2 regions of the Flintibacter sp. HCN-6482 genome follow, and region 2 is predicted to be linked to the other one. Evidence: predicted binding sites of a transcription regulator. Region 2 holds the regulator's gene; the other holds the start of a gene.
The links. Region 2 encodes HrcA, which represses chaperone genes, less so after heat shock. Its sites were predicted from a motif close to TGTTAGCACTCNNNNNNNNNGAGTGCTAACA; they were not measured.
Positions count from the first base shown of each region.

Region 1 (7,240 bases), on a different contig from region 2:
TTTTTTATGGCAAAATTAGTTTATGACGAAACTGGCCGTCTGCTGTTCACCAAGGAGATGAAGGAGGAGTATACCCTCCTGATGCCCCAGATGCTCCCCGTCCACTTCGGCATGATGCAGAAGCTGCTGGAGTGTGAGGGCTACAAGGTGGATATGCTCACCACCAACCACCGGGGCATTGTGGATGAAGGCCTGAAATATGTCCATAACGACACCTGCTATCCCGCTCTGCTGGTCATCGGCCAGCTCATCGACGCGGTGAAGCACGGCGGCTATGACCCCCACAAGGTGGGCCTGCTCATCACCCAGACTGGCGGCGGCTGCCGGGCCAGCAACTATATCCACCTGCTGCGCAAGGCTCTGGAGAAAGCGGACATGGGCTATATTCCTGTGGTTTCCGTCAATCTGTCCGGCCTGGAGAAGAACCCCGGCTTTTCCTTGACCCTCCCCTTCATTCGCAAGGCGGTCTTTGCCATGATGTATGGAGACATCATCGTCAACGTGGCCAATCAGGTCCGCCCTTATGAAGTAGAGCAGGGAAAGGCCGACGCCATGATCGCCCACTGGTCTCAGAAGCTGGTAGACGGCTTCCAGAGTGGGAAGGGCATGAGCCGAGGGCAGATGCGGGCTCTCTTTGACCAGATCTGCGCCGACTTCGCCTCCATCCCTGTCCAGGGTGAACCCAAGATTCGTGTGGGCGTGGTTGGGGAAATCTATGTGAAGTTCGCCCCCCTGGGCAACAACAATTTGGAGCAGTTCCTGCTCTCCGAAGGCGTGGAGCCCGTAGTCCCCGGCCTGACCGATTTCATTATTTTCAAGATTTACAACCGGGTGGCTGATGTGGATCTGTACGGCGGGAAGTGGATCAAGAAGGCCGCCTGCCGGGCCTTCATGTCCTATATCGAGGGCTGTCAGAAGGATATGATCGCCGCTCTGAAGAAGTCCGGCCGCTTCCGTGCCCCCGGCACCTTCCAGGAGCTCCACTCCCTGGTCCATGGCTATCTGGGCGACGGCAACAAGATGGGCGAGGGCTGGCTCCTCACCGCCGAGATGCTGGAGCTCATCCACTCCGGCACCAACAATATCGTGTGTACCCAGCCCTTTGGCTGCCTGCCCAACCACATCGTGGGCAAGGGTATGATCCGCAAGCTGAAGGACGAGTACCCCTACTCCAACGTGGTGGCCATCGACTACGACCCAGGCGCCACCAAGATCAACCAGGAGAACCGCATCAAGCTGATGCTGGCCAACGCCAAGGGCCTGACTCATCAGGAGTCCCCCGCGCCCAGAGCGCCCCAGCCTGAAGTGGCTCCCAAGCTGGCTCATGCCCACAGTTAAGCTTTCCCTCTCAACAAAAAAGGACCCGGTACAGTGGTGTACCGGGTCCTCTTTTCTTTTTTCTCACAGCCCATTGACGATAAAATTGGGCCGCTTCCCCTCCAGCACCAGCTGGGCCGAGGTCCACATATTGGTGTGGGCCCGGTGGAAGGAGCCGCCGGTATTGCCGCCCAGATGGGGCGAGTAGATGGCCCGGTCCGCGACCTCTGGAGGGAGGTCCACCAGGGGGTGGTCAGCGGGAGTGGGCTCCGGTTCAAAGACATCCATAGCGATGGCACCCAGTCGGCCGTCGATGAGGGCCTGCCGGACGGCCAGGCTGTCCACCAACAGGCCACGAGAGGTGTTCACTAAAATGGCTCCCGGCTTGAACTTGTCTAGCAGAGCCTTGTCCACCATATGAGTGGTCTCCGGGGTGACTGCACAATGGAGAGATACAATGTCGCACTGGGACACCAGCTCCTCCAGTGGGAGATATTCCACGTTCAGCTCTTCCTCTACCTGGGGTGGACGGCGGTGGGCGGTGTAGTAGTACATCTTGCAGCCGAAGGGAGCCAGCAGCCTGGCTGTGGCGGTACCGATGTCCCCCAGCCCTACCAAGCCCACAGTGGATAGACCCAACTCCGGAGAGTTGGAGGCCATGACCGCCTCCTTCATCTCGCGTTGACGGCCTTCCCGAAGGGCGTTGTGGCCAGTAATACCGTGACGTAGAGCCATGAGCATGAGCATCACCGTATGCTCCGCCACTGAAGCGGCGTTGCAGCCTTTATTGTTGCACACAAAAATGTTCCTGGCCCTGGCCGCCTCCAGATCAATCCGGTTGTAGGCCACCCCCTCCGATTGGATCAGCTTCAGACCGGGCATCAGGTCCATCAGTTCTCCCGTCACGTCCACGATGGGGTCGGTGAACAGGATCTGGGCATCAGCGTTTTCCCGCGCCGCCTGTTGTGGGGACTGGTCCAGAGAACAGTAGGCCGTTTCAAAGGGCAGCTGTGCAACAAACTCCGGCATATAGGCCTCATAGCGTGCCTTCGGCCCTAAGATCAATACTTTCATGATTCATCCTCCCGGTCATTGATAAATTTTTTCCTCTGGGAAAGAATATAAATATTGTAGCACACTTTTTTTGTTGGTACAACACTCCAATATTAGCACTCAAATAATAAGAGTGCTAATATTTACAATTTATACACAAAGTGTGCAAGAACTGTTCACATTTGGACGATATACTAGGACCAAAGTTAAGTGAGGCAGGAAGGGCCGCTGAGATCGGACCCCCACCTCAGAAAGGAGTTTCTTATGATGTACAGTATGATCCCCTTTGGCCGCTATCACGGCGGTCTAGACACGATTTTTGATGACCTGGAGCGCAGCTTCTTCCCTCCCGCAAACCGCCAGCCCACCGCCTTTCGGACCGATATCCGGGATGAGGGTGACCACTTCCTTTTGGAAGCTGAACTGCCTGGCTTCCAAAAGGAGGATATCCATTTGGAGCTGAAGGAAGGCATCCTGACCATCTCTGCCCAGCACGAGGAAAAGCAGGAGAAGCGGGACGACCAGGGCCAATACCTGTGTCGGGAGCGCCGGGTCGGCTCTTTTGTCCGCTCCTTTGATGCCTCTGGCATTCAGGAGGACGCTATCCGAGCCTCCTATGAGAACGGAGTGTTGACGTTGATTCTGCCTAAGATGGCTGAGATACAGCCTCAAAGCAGAAGGATCGCCATTCAGTGACCAGAAGGAAGGGCAGGCTTCAGAGCCTGCCCTTTTTTGGGGGTGCCGGTGTATACGCCAGCCAGCGAGCGTCAAATTTTTTCTTGCAAAATATCTCAGGTTGGTGTATTTTTGTTTTAGCAAACAATTCAGTCAAGTGCTAATTTATGACAATCTTGAAACCAAAGTTAAAGGAGGTTTCTTTTCATGAATATGGATCGATTTACTCAAAAATCCCTGGCCGCCATCCAGGGGGCCAGGGACATCTCCCAGGAATACGGCAATCAGCAGATCGAGCAGCCCCACCTGTTGCTGGCCCTGGTCAGTGACAACGAGGGGTTCATTCCCCAGCTGCTCGCCGCTATGGGCATGACTGTTCCCAGCTTTGAGGCGGCAGTGAAGGGGGAGGTCCAGAAACTGCCTAAAGTGTCCGGGTCCGGCCGGGAAGCGGACAAGGTCTATGTGTCCCAGGATGTGGACAGGGCCCTCCGCGGCGCGGAGCAAGAGGCCCAGGCCATGAAGGACGAGTACATCTCAGTGGAACACATCTTCCTCGGTCTGCTGGCACAGCCTGACAGTGCCTTAAAGGAGTTATTCCGCACCTACCATGTGGACAGGGAGAAGGTGATGCAGGCTCTGGCCAGCGTCCGCGGCAACCAACGGGTGACCTCGGACAACCCGGAGGATACCTATAACGCCCTGAAGAAATACGGCACCGACTTGGTGGAGCGGGCCCGCCAGAACAAGCTGGACCCGGTCATCGGCCGGGACGATGAAATCCGGAATGTCATCCGCATCCTTTCCCGTAAGAGCAAGAACAACCCTGTGCTCATTGGCGAGCCCGGCGTGGGCAAGACCGCCATCGCTGAAGGTCTGGCTCAACGGATTGTCAAGGGAGATGTGCCCGGTTCCCTGAAGGACAAGACGATCTTCTCCCTGGACATGGGCTCCCTTGTGGCCGGGGCCAAGTACCGGGGGGAGTTCGAGGAGCGGCTGAAGGCCGTCCTCAACGAGGTCAAAAAGTCCGAGGGCCGCATCATCCTCTTCATTGATGAGCTGCACACTATTGTGGGCGCTGGCAAGACTGAGGGCAGTATGGATGCAGGCAACCTGCTCAAACCCATGCTGGCCCGTGGCGAGCTCCACTGCATCGGCGCCACCACTCTCAACGAGTACCGGCAGTATATCGAGAAAGACGCCGCCCTGGAACGTCGGTTCCAGCCCGTGATGGTCAACGAACCCACAGTAGAGGACGCTATCGCCATCCTCCGGGGGCTCAAGGAGCGGTATGAGGTGTACCACGGGGTCAAAATCACGGACGGGGCTATCATTGCCGCCGCGACCCTGTCCAACCGCTATATCACCGACCGCTTCCTGCCGGACAAGGCCATCGACTTGGTGGACGAGGCCTGTGCCATGATCCGCACCGAGATGGACTCCATGCCCACTGAACTGGACATCATCCAGCGGAAGATCATCCAGCACGAGATTGAGGAGGCCGCCCTGAAGAAGGAGACCGACAAGCTGTCCCAGGAGCATCTGGCTGAGATTCAGAGGGAACTGTCCGATATGCGGGAAGAGTTCAAGGCCAAGAAAGCCCAGTGGGACAACGAGAAGGGGGCCATCGGCAAGGTACAGAAGCTGCGGGAGGAGCTGGAGGCGGCCAACGCCGCCCTGGAGAAAGCCCAGCGGGAGTACGACCTGGAGAAAGCCGCCGAGCTGCAATATGGCCGCATCCCGGAGCTGAAGAAAGCCCTGGAGGCGGAGGAGAGCATCGCCAACGAGGGCAAGGCCCGCTCTCTCCTGCGGGACAAGGTCACCGAGGAGGAAATCGCCCGCATCATTGAACGCTGGACCGGCATCCCGGTGGCCCGGCTGATGGAGGGGGAGCGGGACAAGCTGCTCCACCTGGAGGATATCCTCCACCAGCGGGTGGTAGGACAGGACGAGGCAGTAAGGTTGGTATCCGAGGCTATCCTGCGCAGCCGGGCCGGGATCGCCGACCCCAGCAAGCCCATCGGCTCCTTCCTGTTCCTGGGCCCTACCGGCGTAGGTAAGACCGAGCTGGCCAAAACTCTGGCCGAAGCCCTGTTCGACAGCGAAAAGAACCTGGTGCGCATCGACATGAGCGAATATATGGAGAAATTCTCCGTGTCCCGGCTCATCGGCGCCCCTCCGGGATATGTGGGCTATGAGGAGGGCGGCCAGCTCACGGAGGCGGTGAGGAGAAAGCCCTACTCCGTCATCCTTTTTGATGAGGTGGAGAAGGCTCACCCTGACGTATTCAATATATTACTTCAGGTATTGGATGACGGTCGTATTACGGACAGTCAAGGAAGAACGGTGGACTTTAAGAACACCATCATCATTCTAACCTCCAATCTGGGCAGCCAGTTCCTGCTGGACGGCATCGGCTCAGACGGTGAGATTAGTCAGGAGGCCCGGAACCAAGTGAGCGAGCTGCTCAAGCGGTCCTTCCGCCCGGAGTTCCTCAACCGTTTGGATGAAATTGTGTTCTACAAGCCGCTGACAAAGGATAACGTCACCCATATTATTGACCTTCTGGTGGCCGATCTGAACCGCCGCCTGGCGGATCAGCAGCTCACCGTGGAGCTGACTGCCGACGCTAAGTCCCATATCATTGACGCGGCTTATGACCCCATCTACGGGGCTCGCCCCCTGCGCCGCTATCTCCAGCACACAGTGGAGACCCTCATCGGTCGAAAGATTATAGCCGATCAGGTGGAGCCTGGTGCCCATCTGTCTGTTGATGTCAGGGATGGCCAGTTGACTGTGCTTTGAGTTTTCGATTCCTCATTTCATCAGGTCGATTTGCCCCTAACAGCTCCAAAGATAGGAATTTCCCCCATATTTATCCCCAAAAACAGAGGAGGGGCACAGCCGCGGCTGTGCCCCTCCTCTATTTTTCCATTCAGCTCTCCGCGTATCGGGCAAGAAACTGGCGGGTCCTCTCCTGCGCAGGGTGCTCAATGACTTGGCGGGCAGGTCCCTGTTCCACGATGACGCCCCCATCCATAAAGATGACCTGGTCAGCCACATCCCGAGCAAAGGCCATCTCATGGGTGACGATGATCATGGTGGTCTTTTGCTCCGCCAGGGAGCGGATAACCTTCAACACCTCGCCGGTGAGCTCCGGGTCCAAGGCAGAGGTAGGCTCGTCAAAGCAGAGAATATCCGGCTTGAGAGCCAGCGCCCGGGCGATGGCCACCCGTTGCTGCTGGCCGCCGGAGAGCTGGTGGGGATAATGGCCAGCCCGGTCGGCTAACCCCATCCTGCCCAACAGTTCCCGGCCATCTTTCTCAATCTGGGCGTAGATCTCCTTTTTTTTCTCCTTAAAATCGGGACGTTCCCTGGCCAGAAGCTGGCTGGCTAGGGTCACATTTTCCAGCGCGGTGTATTGGGGAAAGAGGTTAAATGACTGGAAAACCATCCCAAAGTGGAGCCTTTTCTTGCGGATCTCGCTCTCCCTCTGGGTAGAGGGGTCAGCGGCGTCAAAAAGGATCTTATCCTGGACCAGGATCTGTCCCTGATCCGGGGTTTCCAAAAAATTTAGGCAGCGTAGCAGCGTGGTCTTTCCGCTGCCGGAGGAGCCGATGATGGCTAGGGCCTGGCCCTGCTCCAGTTCGAAGCTGATGTCCTCCAGCACACGGGTGGCCCCAAAGTGCTTTTCGATATTCTTGACCTGTAAAACAGCCATTTCAGCGCCTCCTCATCTGAAGTAATCCAGCTTTTTCTCTGTCCGGCTCAACAGAAATGTGACCAGTCCATTGAACACCAGGAAAAACACACCGGCATAGAACAATGGCCAGATCATAGCCTTGTTTCCAAACTCCTTCGCCATGGCGATGACCTCTTTTACCATGATAAAGTTAGCCAGAGAGGTGTCTTTGATCAGGGTGATGATCTCATTTCCCATGGGCGGGACGATGCGCTTGATGACCTGGAGGAGCGTGACGTGGTAAAAAATCTGGCCCTTTGTCATGCCCAGCACCTGTCCAGCCTCCTGCTGCCCTCTGGGTACGCCCTGGATACCGCCCCGGAAAATTTCTGAGAAATAGGCCGCGTAATTAAGCACAAAGGCCAGACAAGCAGCCGTCATCCTGGGAAGCATATGTCCAGGATTCAAAAAACCGGGCAAATAATATACAATGGCCAGCTGGAGCATCAGTGGGGT
Region 1 is NZ_JBBKBK010000001.1:516,475-523,714, forward strand. Features, by position in the region: gene WKS99_RS02495 (2-hydroxyacyl-CoA dehydratase) at 7-1,338, shown strand; gene WKS99_RS02500 (2-hydroxyacid dehydrogenase) at 1,402-2,391, opposite strand; gene WKS99_RS02505 (Hsp20/alpha crystallin family protein) at 2,635-3,066, shown strand; gene clpB (ATP-dependent chaperone ClpB) at 3,253-5,847, shown strand; gene WKS99_RS02515 (amino acid ABC transporter ATP-binding protein) at 5,978-6,763, opposite strand; gene WKS99_RS02520 (amino acid ABC transporter permease) at 6,776-7,240, opposite strand, start outside.
Region 1: the regulator HrcA is predicted to act here: its motif matches at 2,482-2,512, upstream of WKS99_RS02505 (Hsp20/alpha crystallin family protein).

Region 2 (7,240 bases):
TGCCAGTCAGCTTCTTTACCATCTCCTGAACCGCGGGAATACGGCTGGAGCCGCCCACCATCAGGACCTTAGACAAATCGCTTCCGCTCAGTCCGGCATCAGACAGAGCCTGCTTCACAGGGCCGCTGGTGGCTTCCACCAGGTGGGCGGTCAGTTGGTCGAACTTGGCCCGAGTCAGGGTCAGGTCCAAGTGCTTGGGGCCGGTGGCATCAGCGGTGATATAGGGCAGGTTGATGCTGGTAGAAGTGACACCGGACAGCTCGATCTTGGCCTTCTCAGCAGCCTCCTTCAAGCGCTGCATGGCCACCTTGTCGCCGGTCAGGTCCACACCCTCAGTTTTCTTAAACTCCGCGGCCATCCAGTCCATGACGCACTTGTCGAAGTCGTCGCCGCCCAAGCGGTTGTTACCAGCGGTAGCCAGCACCTCGATGACGCCGTCGTCGATATCCAGGATGGATACGTCGAAGGTGCCACCGCCCAGGTCATACACCATGACCTTCTGGGCGGTCTCCTTGTCTACGCCGTAGGCCAGAGCAGCGGCGGTGGGCTCGTTGATAATCCGCTTCACGTCCAGGCCGGCGATTTTACCAGCATCCTTAGTGGCCTGGCGCTGGGCATCGGTGAAGTAGGCGGGGACTGTGATGACGGCCTCGGTGACTGTTGTGCCCAGATAGGCCTCGGCGTCCGCCTTCAGCTTCTGCAGGATCATGGCGCTGATCTCCTGGGGGGTATACTTCTTGCCATCGATGTTCACCTTGTAGTCGGAGCCCATCTCACGCTTGATGGAGATGACGGTCCGGTCGGGGTTCGTGATGGCCTGGCGCTTGGCCACCTGACCCACCATACGCTCGCCGTCCTTGGAAAAAGCCACCACAGAGGGGGTGGTGCGGTTGCCTTCGGCGTTGGGGATGACGACAGCGTCGCCGCCCTCCATGACCGCTACACAGCTGTTGGTCGTACCTAAATCGATACCGATGATCTTAGACATAATTCATTCCTCCTAAATATATGACATTCATGTTTACAAAGTTAAAATAGGAACAGCGGCCCGATGGCGTAGAGCGCGGCGCACCAGGCCAGCAGGCCCCCAGCGAGCAGCAGGGTATAGGATACAGCATCACAGGTTTTCGCTTTACAGCACTGCTTGCAGGGCTGATTTCTTTTCACTGTTTTCCTCCTTTAATCCCATCGGCTTTTGAAAATAAGCCGCGCACCTCGGTTCCGTTCCCCTAATTGGCCACCTGCACCATGGCGAAGCGGATGACCTTCTCGCCGCACTGGAAGCCGGCCTGGAACACGGCGGCCACTACGTTCTCGCCCAAGCTCTCATCCTCCACGTGCATAACAGCGTTATGGAGATTCGGATCAAAGGGCTGGCCCAGGGCGGGAATCTCAGTGATGCCCAGCTTGGAAAGGATCTCCTTCAGCTGGTTCATCGTCATCTCCACCCCTTTTTTGTAGGCTTCGTCGGCGGTGTCCTGCTTCAAGGCCCGCTCCAGGTTATCATAGACGGGAAGAAACGCGGCGGCGGTATCCGCCTTGGCGTCGTTCCAGATGGACTCCTTCTCCTTGGCGGTCCGCTTTCGGTAGTTGTCGTACTCCGCGGCCAGGCGGAGAAAGCGGTCGTCGAGGGGTGCGGTCCCCTCTCCGGAGGGCTCCTCCTTGGGTGCCTCCCCTGATTTCTGGTCCCCCTGGGCGGCCTCGCCGGCCTCCTGGGGCTCCCCTTTCTCCTCCTGTTCCGTGCGAACAGCCTCTTCCTCAGGCTCCACAGCCTCTTCCTTCCGAATATCCTCCTGACACTGCTCAGGCTGGGCCTGCTTCTTTTTATTTTTATCGCTCACGATGCGGCGCTCCTTTCCTGCTTATGGCTCCTGTGTATCTGTTTTCTCTGCCGGGGGTAACTCTCCCTTGCCGAACATGCGGGTCAGGCTGTCGGCAAAATAGGACAGGCGGGCGGTGACCTTGGCGTAGTCCATCCGGGTGGGTCCAACCACTCCGATGACGCCCTTCATATTTTCTCCAATGTCGTAGCTGGCCATGACCACACTGGTGTCCTTCAGCGCGTCACTGACATTTTCCGGCCCGATCAGGATGTTCATGTTCTGGCCGCCGGTCATTGTCACAGGCAGCCGGGCCACATCCTTCTCCTCGGCCAGATAGTTCATCAGAGGTTTAGCCTTGTCCAGGCTTCGGTATTCCGGGTGTTCCAGCAAGTGAGTGATTCCGGTAGTTCGGACCTTTTGGCTGCTCTGTTCCGACAGGATCTCCACCGCGAAGTCCACCACCAGGGCAATCAGCTCAAAGGCGCCTGGAGCGGTGCGGGTCTCCATCTTGTCCAAGGTCTGTTCCATCTCCTCCTGGGTCAGTCCCACGAAGGAACTGTTCAGAACCGCGGAGAGCAGTTGGAGCTGGGTGTCAGAAACCTCCTCAGGGATATGGATGAGTTTATTTTTAACGATGGAGTTGTCCGTCATGACCACGGCGATAAAGGCGTTTTCTTCCACTTTCAGCAGGTCATAGCGTTTGACGGTGATCCGCTCCGCGGGGGCGGCCATGGTAAATACAGGATAGTCGCTGAACTGGGATAGGACCTTTCCCGCCCGGTCGATCACTCGATCCAGCTCCTCCATCTTCAGGTTCAGCGCCTCGTTGATACGCTGAGTCTCCTGCATGGTCAACTGCTGATGACCCATCAACTCATTGACATACAGCCGGTAGCCCGCGGCGGAGGGTACCCGTCCGGCGGAGGTATGGGGCTGCTCCAAAAGGCCCATATCAGTCAAATCAGCCATCTCGTTCCGGATGGTGGCACTGGACACATCCAGTCCGGCCCGCTCCGCTACCATTTTCGACCCCACAGGCTCGGCGGTGGCGATATAGGTTTCAATGATGGCCCGAAGAATCCGTCTTTTTCTATCCGTCAGCTCCATGTTTCCCCCCCCTGTTCCTTTTATCTCGGCATGCGCTTCCGGCCGTTCCGGCTCAAGACAGCTCCGCTCCGCGGACCCTTCGTCTTATATCCTCATGCCGGCCTGCTTGCGCTTTGATCATTTCGTTAGCACTCAATACTCCTGAGTGCTAAAGATAATGTACCACCGGGGGGCAGAATTGTCAATAGGCACTTTATGAATTTGTTGTAAACAAATGAATCCCGCCAATTTTTTGCATCTTCTATCTTTTGCTGCTAAGAGCTCCGGCTCTTGACAAATGTTTCTAATGTATTACACTAGATATGAGGTGATTTTATGGGGATCGAAAAAAAGAATTACAGCTTTCGTTTTCATGAGGACATGGTAGAACGCCTCCGCGCCCAGGCCCAGCTGGAGAACCGCTCGCTCTCCAACCTGGTGGAAACGATTCTGCTCCAATATCTCTCCACTTTAGAGGAGAAAACAACATGACCGTCTGTCCATAGACAGGCGGTCATGTTTCTTTTTTATAGGGTAAACACCTGGCCGGTATACAGTCCCTGACAGCCGGGACCGAAGTATTCCGTCAGCCGCTCCAGGGCTGGCTGTCCGGTGCAGTGGCCGGTCAGGATTCGCTCCACCCCCAGGGCCTTCAGCGCGTCAGCCACCGACTGTACATACTCCGGCGAGCAGTTCATGCCAGTCCCCCCCTTGGCATACATATGCAGTCCGCCCACCACGGCGTGCACCCGCTTTCCGGGCAGCTGGTCCAGCACGCCCCGCACGATGTTGACGATGCCCCCATGGCTGCAGGAGTTGAAGACCACCAGTCCCCGCTCCCCCTCCAGCACCAGGGACTGCTCGTGGCTGAAATCGTCCGGGACAAAGTCATCCTCCCCTCGCTTGCAGACCAGGTTAGACGCCTTTCCCATAAAGGCCGGGTCCTTTGGACCGTCGGGCAGCAGCCACCCACCCTCCAGCAGCTCCATAGGTCCCGGTACTGGGACAAGCCGCTCTCTGGCCCCCTCCCAGATATCCCGGTGGACGCCAATAAATTTGGGTCCCTCCTCTGTCATGGAGAAGTAGGGCCCTCCGGCCTGGGGGCGGACATAGACCTTGGCTCTCTGGTTGAGCTGGAAGAACCGGCGCAGGCCATCGGCGTGGTCATAGTGGCCGTGGGACAGCACCCCCAGGTCCACATCCGCCAGGTCCACCCCAAGCTTCTGGGCGTTGTCGGCAAACCGTCCTGAGGCGCCCCCATCCAGCAGCAGCCTCTTCCCCCGATATTCGATATACAGGGACAGGCCGTGCTCCGGCACCAGACCGCATCCCTCCTGGGCAGTATTTTCCATTAATACGGCAACTTTCATGTCCTGTTCCTCCTTATTCCAGTGCTCCAGAGCGGGTCAAGTCTCGAATCCACTTGCCGCTCCTTAATCTCCACACTCCCCCGACGCACTTACAAAACTGCTCTACCCCCAGGGACAGGTAGACCCAAAAGATCCCCGTCTTCAACACCAGCCCACATATAGCGGCCATAGGTACTGCCACCAGCCAGAGCGGGAGAATGTCAATGAGCGTAGTGGCCCGCACATCTCCCCCTCCCCGGAGGACTCCCACAATATTCACGCTGTTAAAATCCTTCAGCGGCATGATGACCGCCTGGAGAGTAATCATCATAGTGGCCGCAGCCGCCGCTCCCGCCGAGAGCTTAAACAGCGGGAACACATAGGTAGGCGCCAGGAAAACCAGTACCAGCCACAGGGCCAATCCCAGCGCCGCGCCTCCTACGGCGGCCAAGGTGTTCAGGGCGAGTCCCACTCCATATACCCTGTCCTTATGTCCGGCACCGATCTCCCGGCCAATGATAATCGCCGCGGTAGAGGCAAGTCCCATGGAAACTACCTTACATATTTTCTCTACATTTCCTGCTAGCGTATAGGCGGCCAGTATCTCCGTGCTGCCCGCCATATGTCCCATGACTGTGGGATACATAGAGGTACCTAGCCCCCACAGGGTTTCATTCAGCACCACTGGCCCACTGCACATCAGAAATTGACGGGCCAGCCGCTTTCCTGGCCGCAGGACCAGTCTCCACCGCACCCGGAAGATCCGATTCCTAGCCATGTGACAGGCCACGATGACAACCTCTAAAACGCGTGCGATGAGGGTGGCCAGAGCCGCCCCTTGAACTCCCAGTGCGGGCGCTCCCAGATTTCCGAAAATAAATACCCAGTTCAAAAAGGTATTCACTGCCATAGAGGTAGCCAGAATGTACATTCCCAGTTGGGGATGCTCCATACTGCGGAAGGCTGCAATATAAGTCATTGAAAAGGCGTTGAATACATAGGACAGCCCCGCCAGCCGGCCATATTGGGCGGCCAGCTCCACCACCGCCCGGTCGTTGCCAAAGAGGCTGAGAAATTCTACCGGACAGATCAGCAGAATGACCGAGCACAGAGACGATACTGCCATCACCAGCCACAGGGCCATCCCATAGATCCGATTGATAGACTCCATGTCCTGTTTGCCCCAGTATTGGCTCAACAGGACCGTGGAGCCGCTCTGCACTCCAAAAATAAAAAGCTGCACTACAAACAGTGGAATATTGGCTAGGGTAACCGCCGCCATCGGCTCCTCCCCCAGCAGCCCCACCATAAAGGTGTCCGCCATGCTCAGGGTGCTGGTGATCATATCCTGGAGGATGATAGGCGCGGCCAGAGCAGCGACCTCCTTATAAAAATTCGGTCCTCTCCGCATATAGGCAAACATGGAAACGCTCCTTTTTCGTTGTTTCTCATTCAGGACAGGGATGGGAACAGCTTCTCCGATGCCCCTTTCAATCCCTCAATTAAGGCGTCTACGTCCTCCTGCTTGGTATCGTAGGAAAAGCTGATCCGCAGCACCCCGTCCCGTTCCCCCTTGGGCAGTTTCAGGGCGGCAAAGACGTGGCTGGGTTTCCCCTTGTGGCAGGCGGAGCCGGAGGAGATATATACCCCCCGGTCACTCAGGAAGCGGACCACCACCTCGCTCTTATAACCCACCAGGGAGATGGCTAGGATGTGGGGAGCGCCCCCCTGGGCCAGCAGTTTCGCCTTCGGCACTTCCTCCGCCAGCCGCCGAACGGTTTCTTCCTTCAGCCGGGCCATATGGGCCATGTCCTCCTCCAGAGTCTGCCGCCCCAGCCGGGCGGCGGCGGCGAACGCCGCGATCTGAGCTGTGGCCTCAGTACCCGACCGAAGGCCCTCCTCCTGCCCTCCGCCCCAGATCATGGGAGGCAGCTTCAGCCCCTTTCGAACATAGAGCGCCCCCACCCCTTTAGGGGCGTGGATCTTGTGCCCGCTGACTGTCAGCAGGTCTACACCCAGTTTTTTGGGGGAAAAAGGTATTTTCAAAAATCCCTGCACCGCGTCACAGTGGAGCAGAGCCGGGCAGCCAGTCCTCCGAATGACTTGGGCAACCTCCCCCACAGGCAGGATGGCGCCTAGTTCATTGTTAACCAGCATCATGGAGACCAGCGCCGTGTCCGGCCGCATCGCCTCCTCCACCTGGGCGGCAGTGATGTTACCCTGGCGGTCCGGCTCCAGGTATGTCACCTCATAGCCCCGGCGCTCCAATTCCCGGCAGGGCTCCAGCACAGCGGCGTGCTCGATGGCGGTGGTGATAATGTGCTTTCCTCGGCGGCGATTGACCTCCAGGGCAGACTGGATGGCCCAGTTGTCCCCCTCCGTGCCACAGGAGGTAAAAAACAGCTCCTCCGGCAGGCAGCCCAGGGCTTGGGCCACATTCCCCCGCCACTCCTTCATCCGGGCGGCCGCCTTGGTCCCCAGTTCATACCGGGACGAGGGGTTGCCCCAGCCTTTGGTCATCGCCTCTACCGCCGCCTGTACCGCCTCCGGCCGCACCGGCGTGGTGGCCGCATTATCCAAATAATGTATCATCCTGATCCACCCCAGTCTGTATCTGTTCAAAGTATCCTTCATTCTACCGTCTGCCTGGAGGAAAGTCAAGGCGGCGTAGACCGGCTCTGACCAGTGGGCTGCCGGACTTTCTCTCTATATCGGTCCTATCCGCACAACTTCCCTGGATACACTTATTTTTTCTTCTCCAGGAATATACTCTCCACAAGGAGACCTCTTTGTGGTATAATGAGAAAAAATCGCTCAAGGGTTCTCCCGGTCTTCTCCGGGCCTCTTATGCTCTCTGAAAAAGAAGGTTTTATCATGACCAATAACCAACGCATCTGTTATGTGGTGGGGGCCATGTCCCTGTCCCCCTCTCTGCGCCCCTACCCCGCTCCGGGGGACTACGTCATCGCCGCCGACCGTGGC
Region 2 is NZ_JBBKBK010000005.1:75,565-82,804, reverse strand. Features, by position in the region: gene dnaK (molecular chaperone DnaK) at 1-988, opposite strand, end outside; gene WKS99_RS12985 (hypothetical protein) at 1,030-1,167, opposite strand; gene grpE (nucleotide exchange factor GrpE) at 1,230-1,841, opposite strand; gene hrcA (heat-inducible transcriptional repressor HrcA) at 1,863-2,930, opposite strand; gene WKS99_RS12970 (hypothetical protein) at 3,246-3,401, shown strand; gene WKS99_RS12965 (MBL fold metallo-hydrolase) at 3,437-4,279, opposite strand; gene WKS99_RS12960 (MATE family efflux transporter) at 4,293-5,681, opposite strand; gene WKS99_RS12955 (cysteine desulfurase family protein) at 5,711-6,850, opposite strand; gene WKS99_RS12950 (thiamine diphosphokinase) at 7,133-7,240, shown strand, end outside.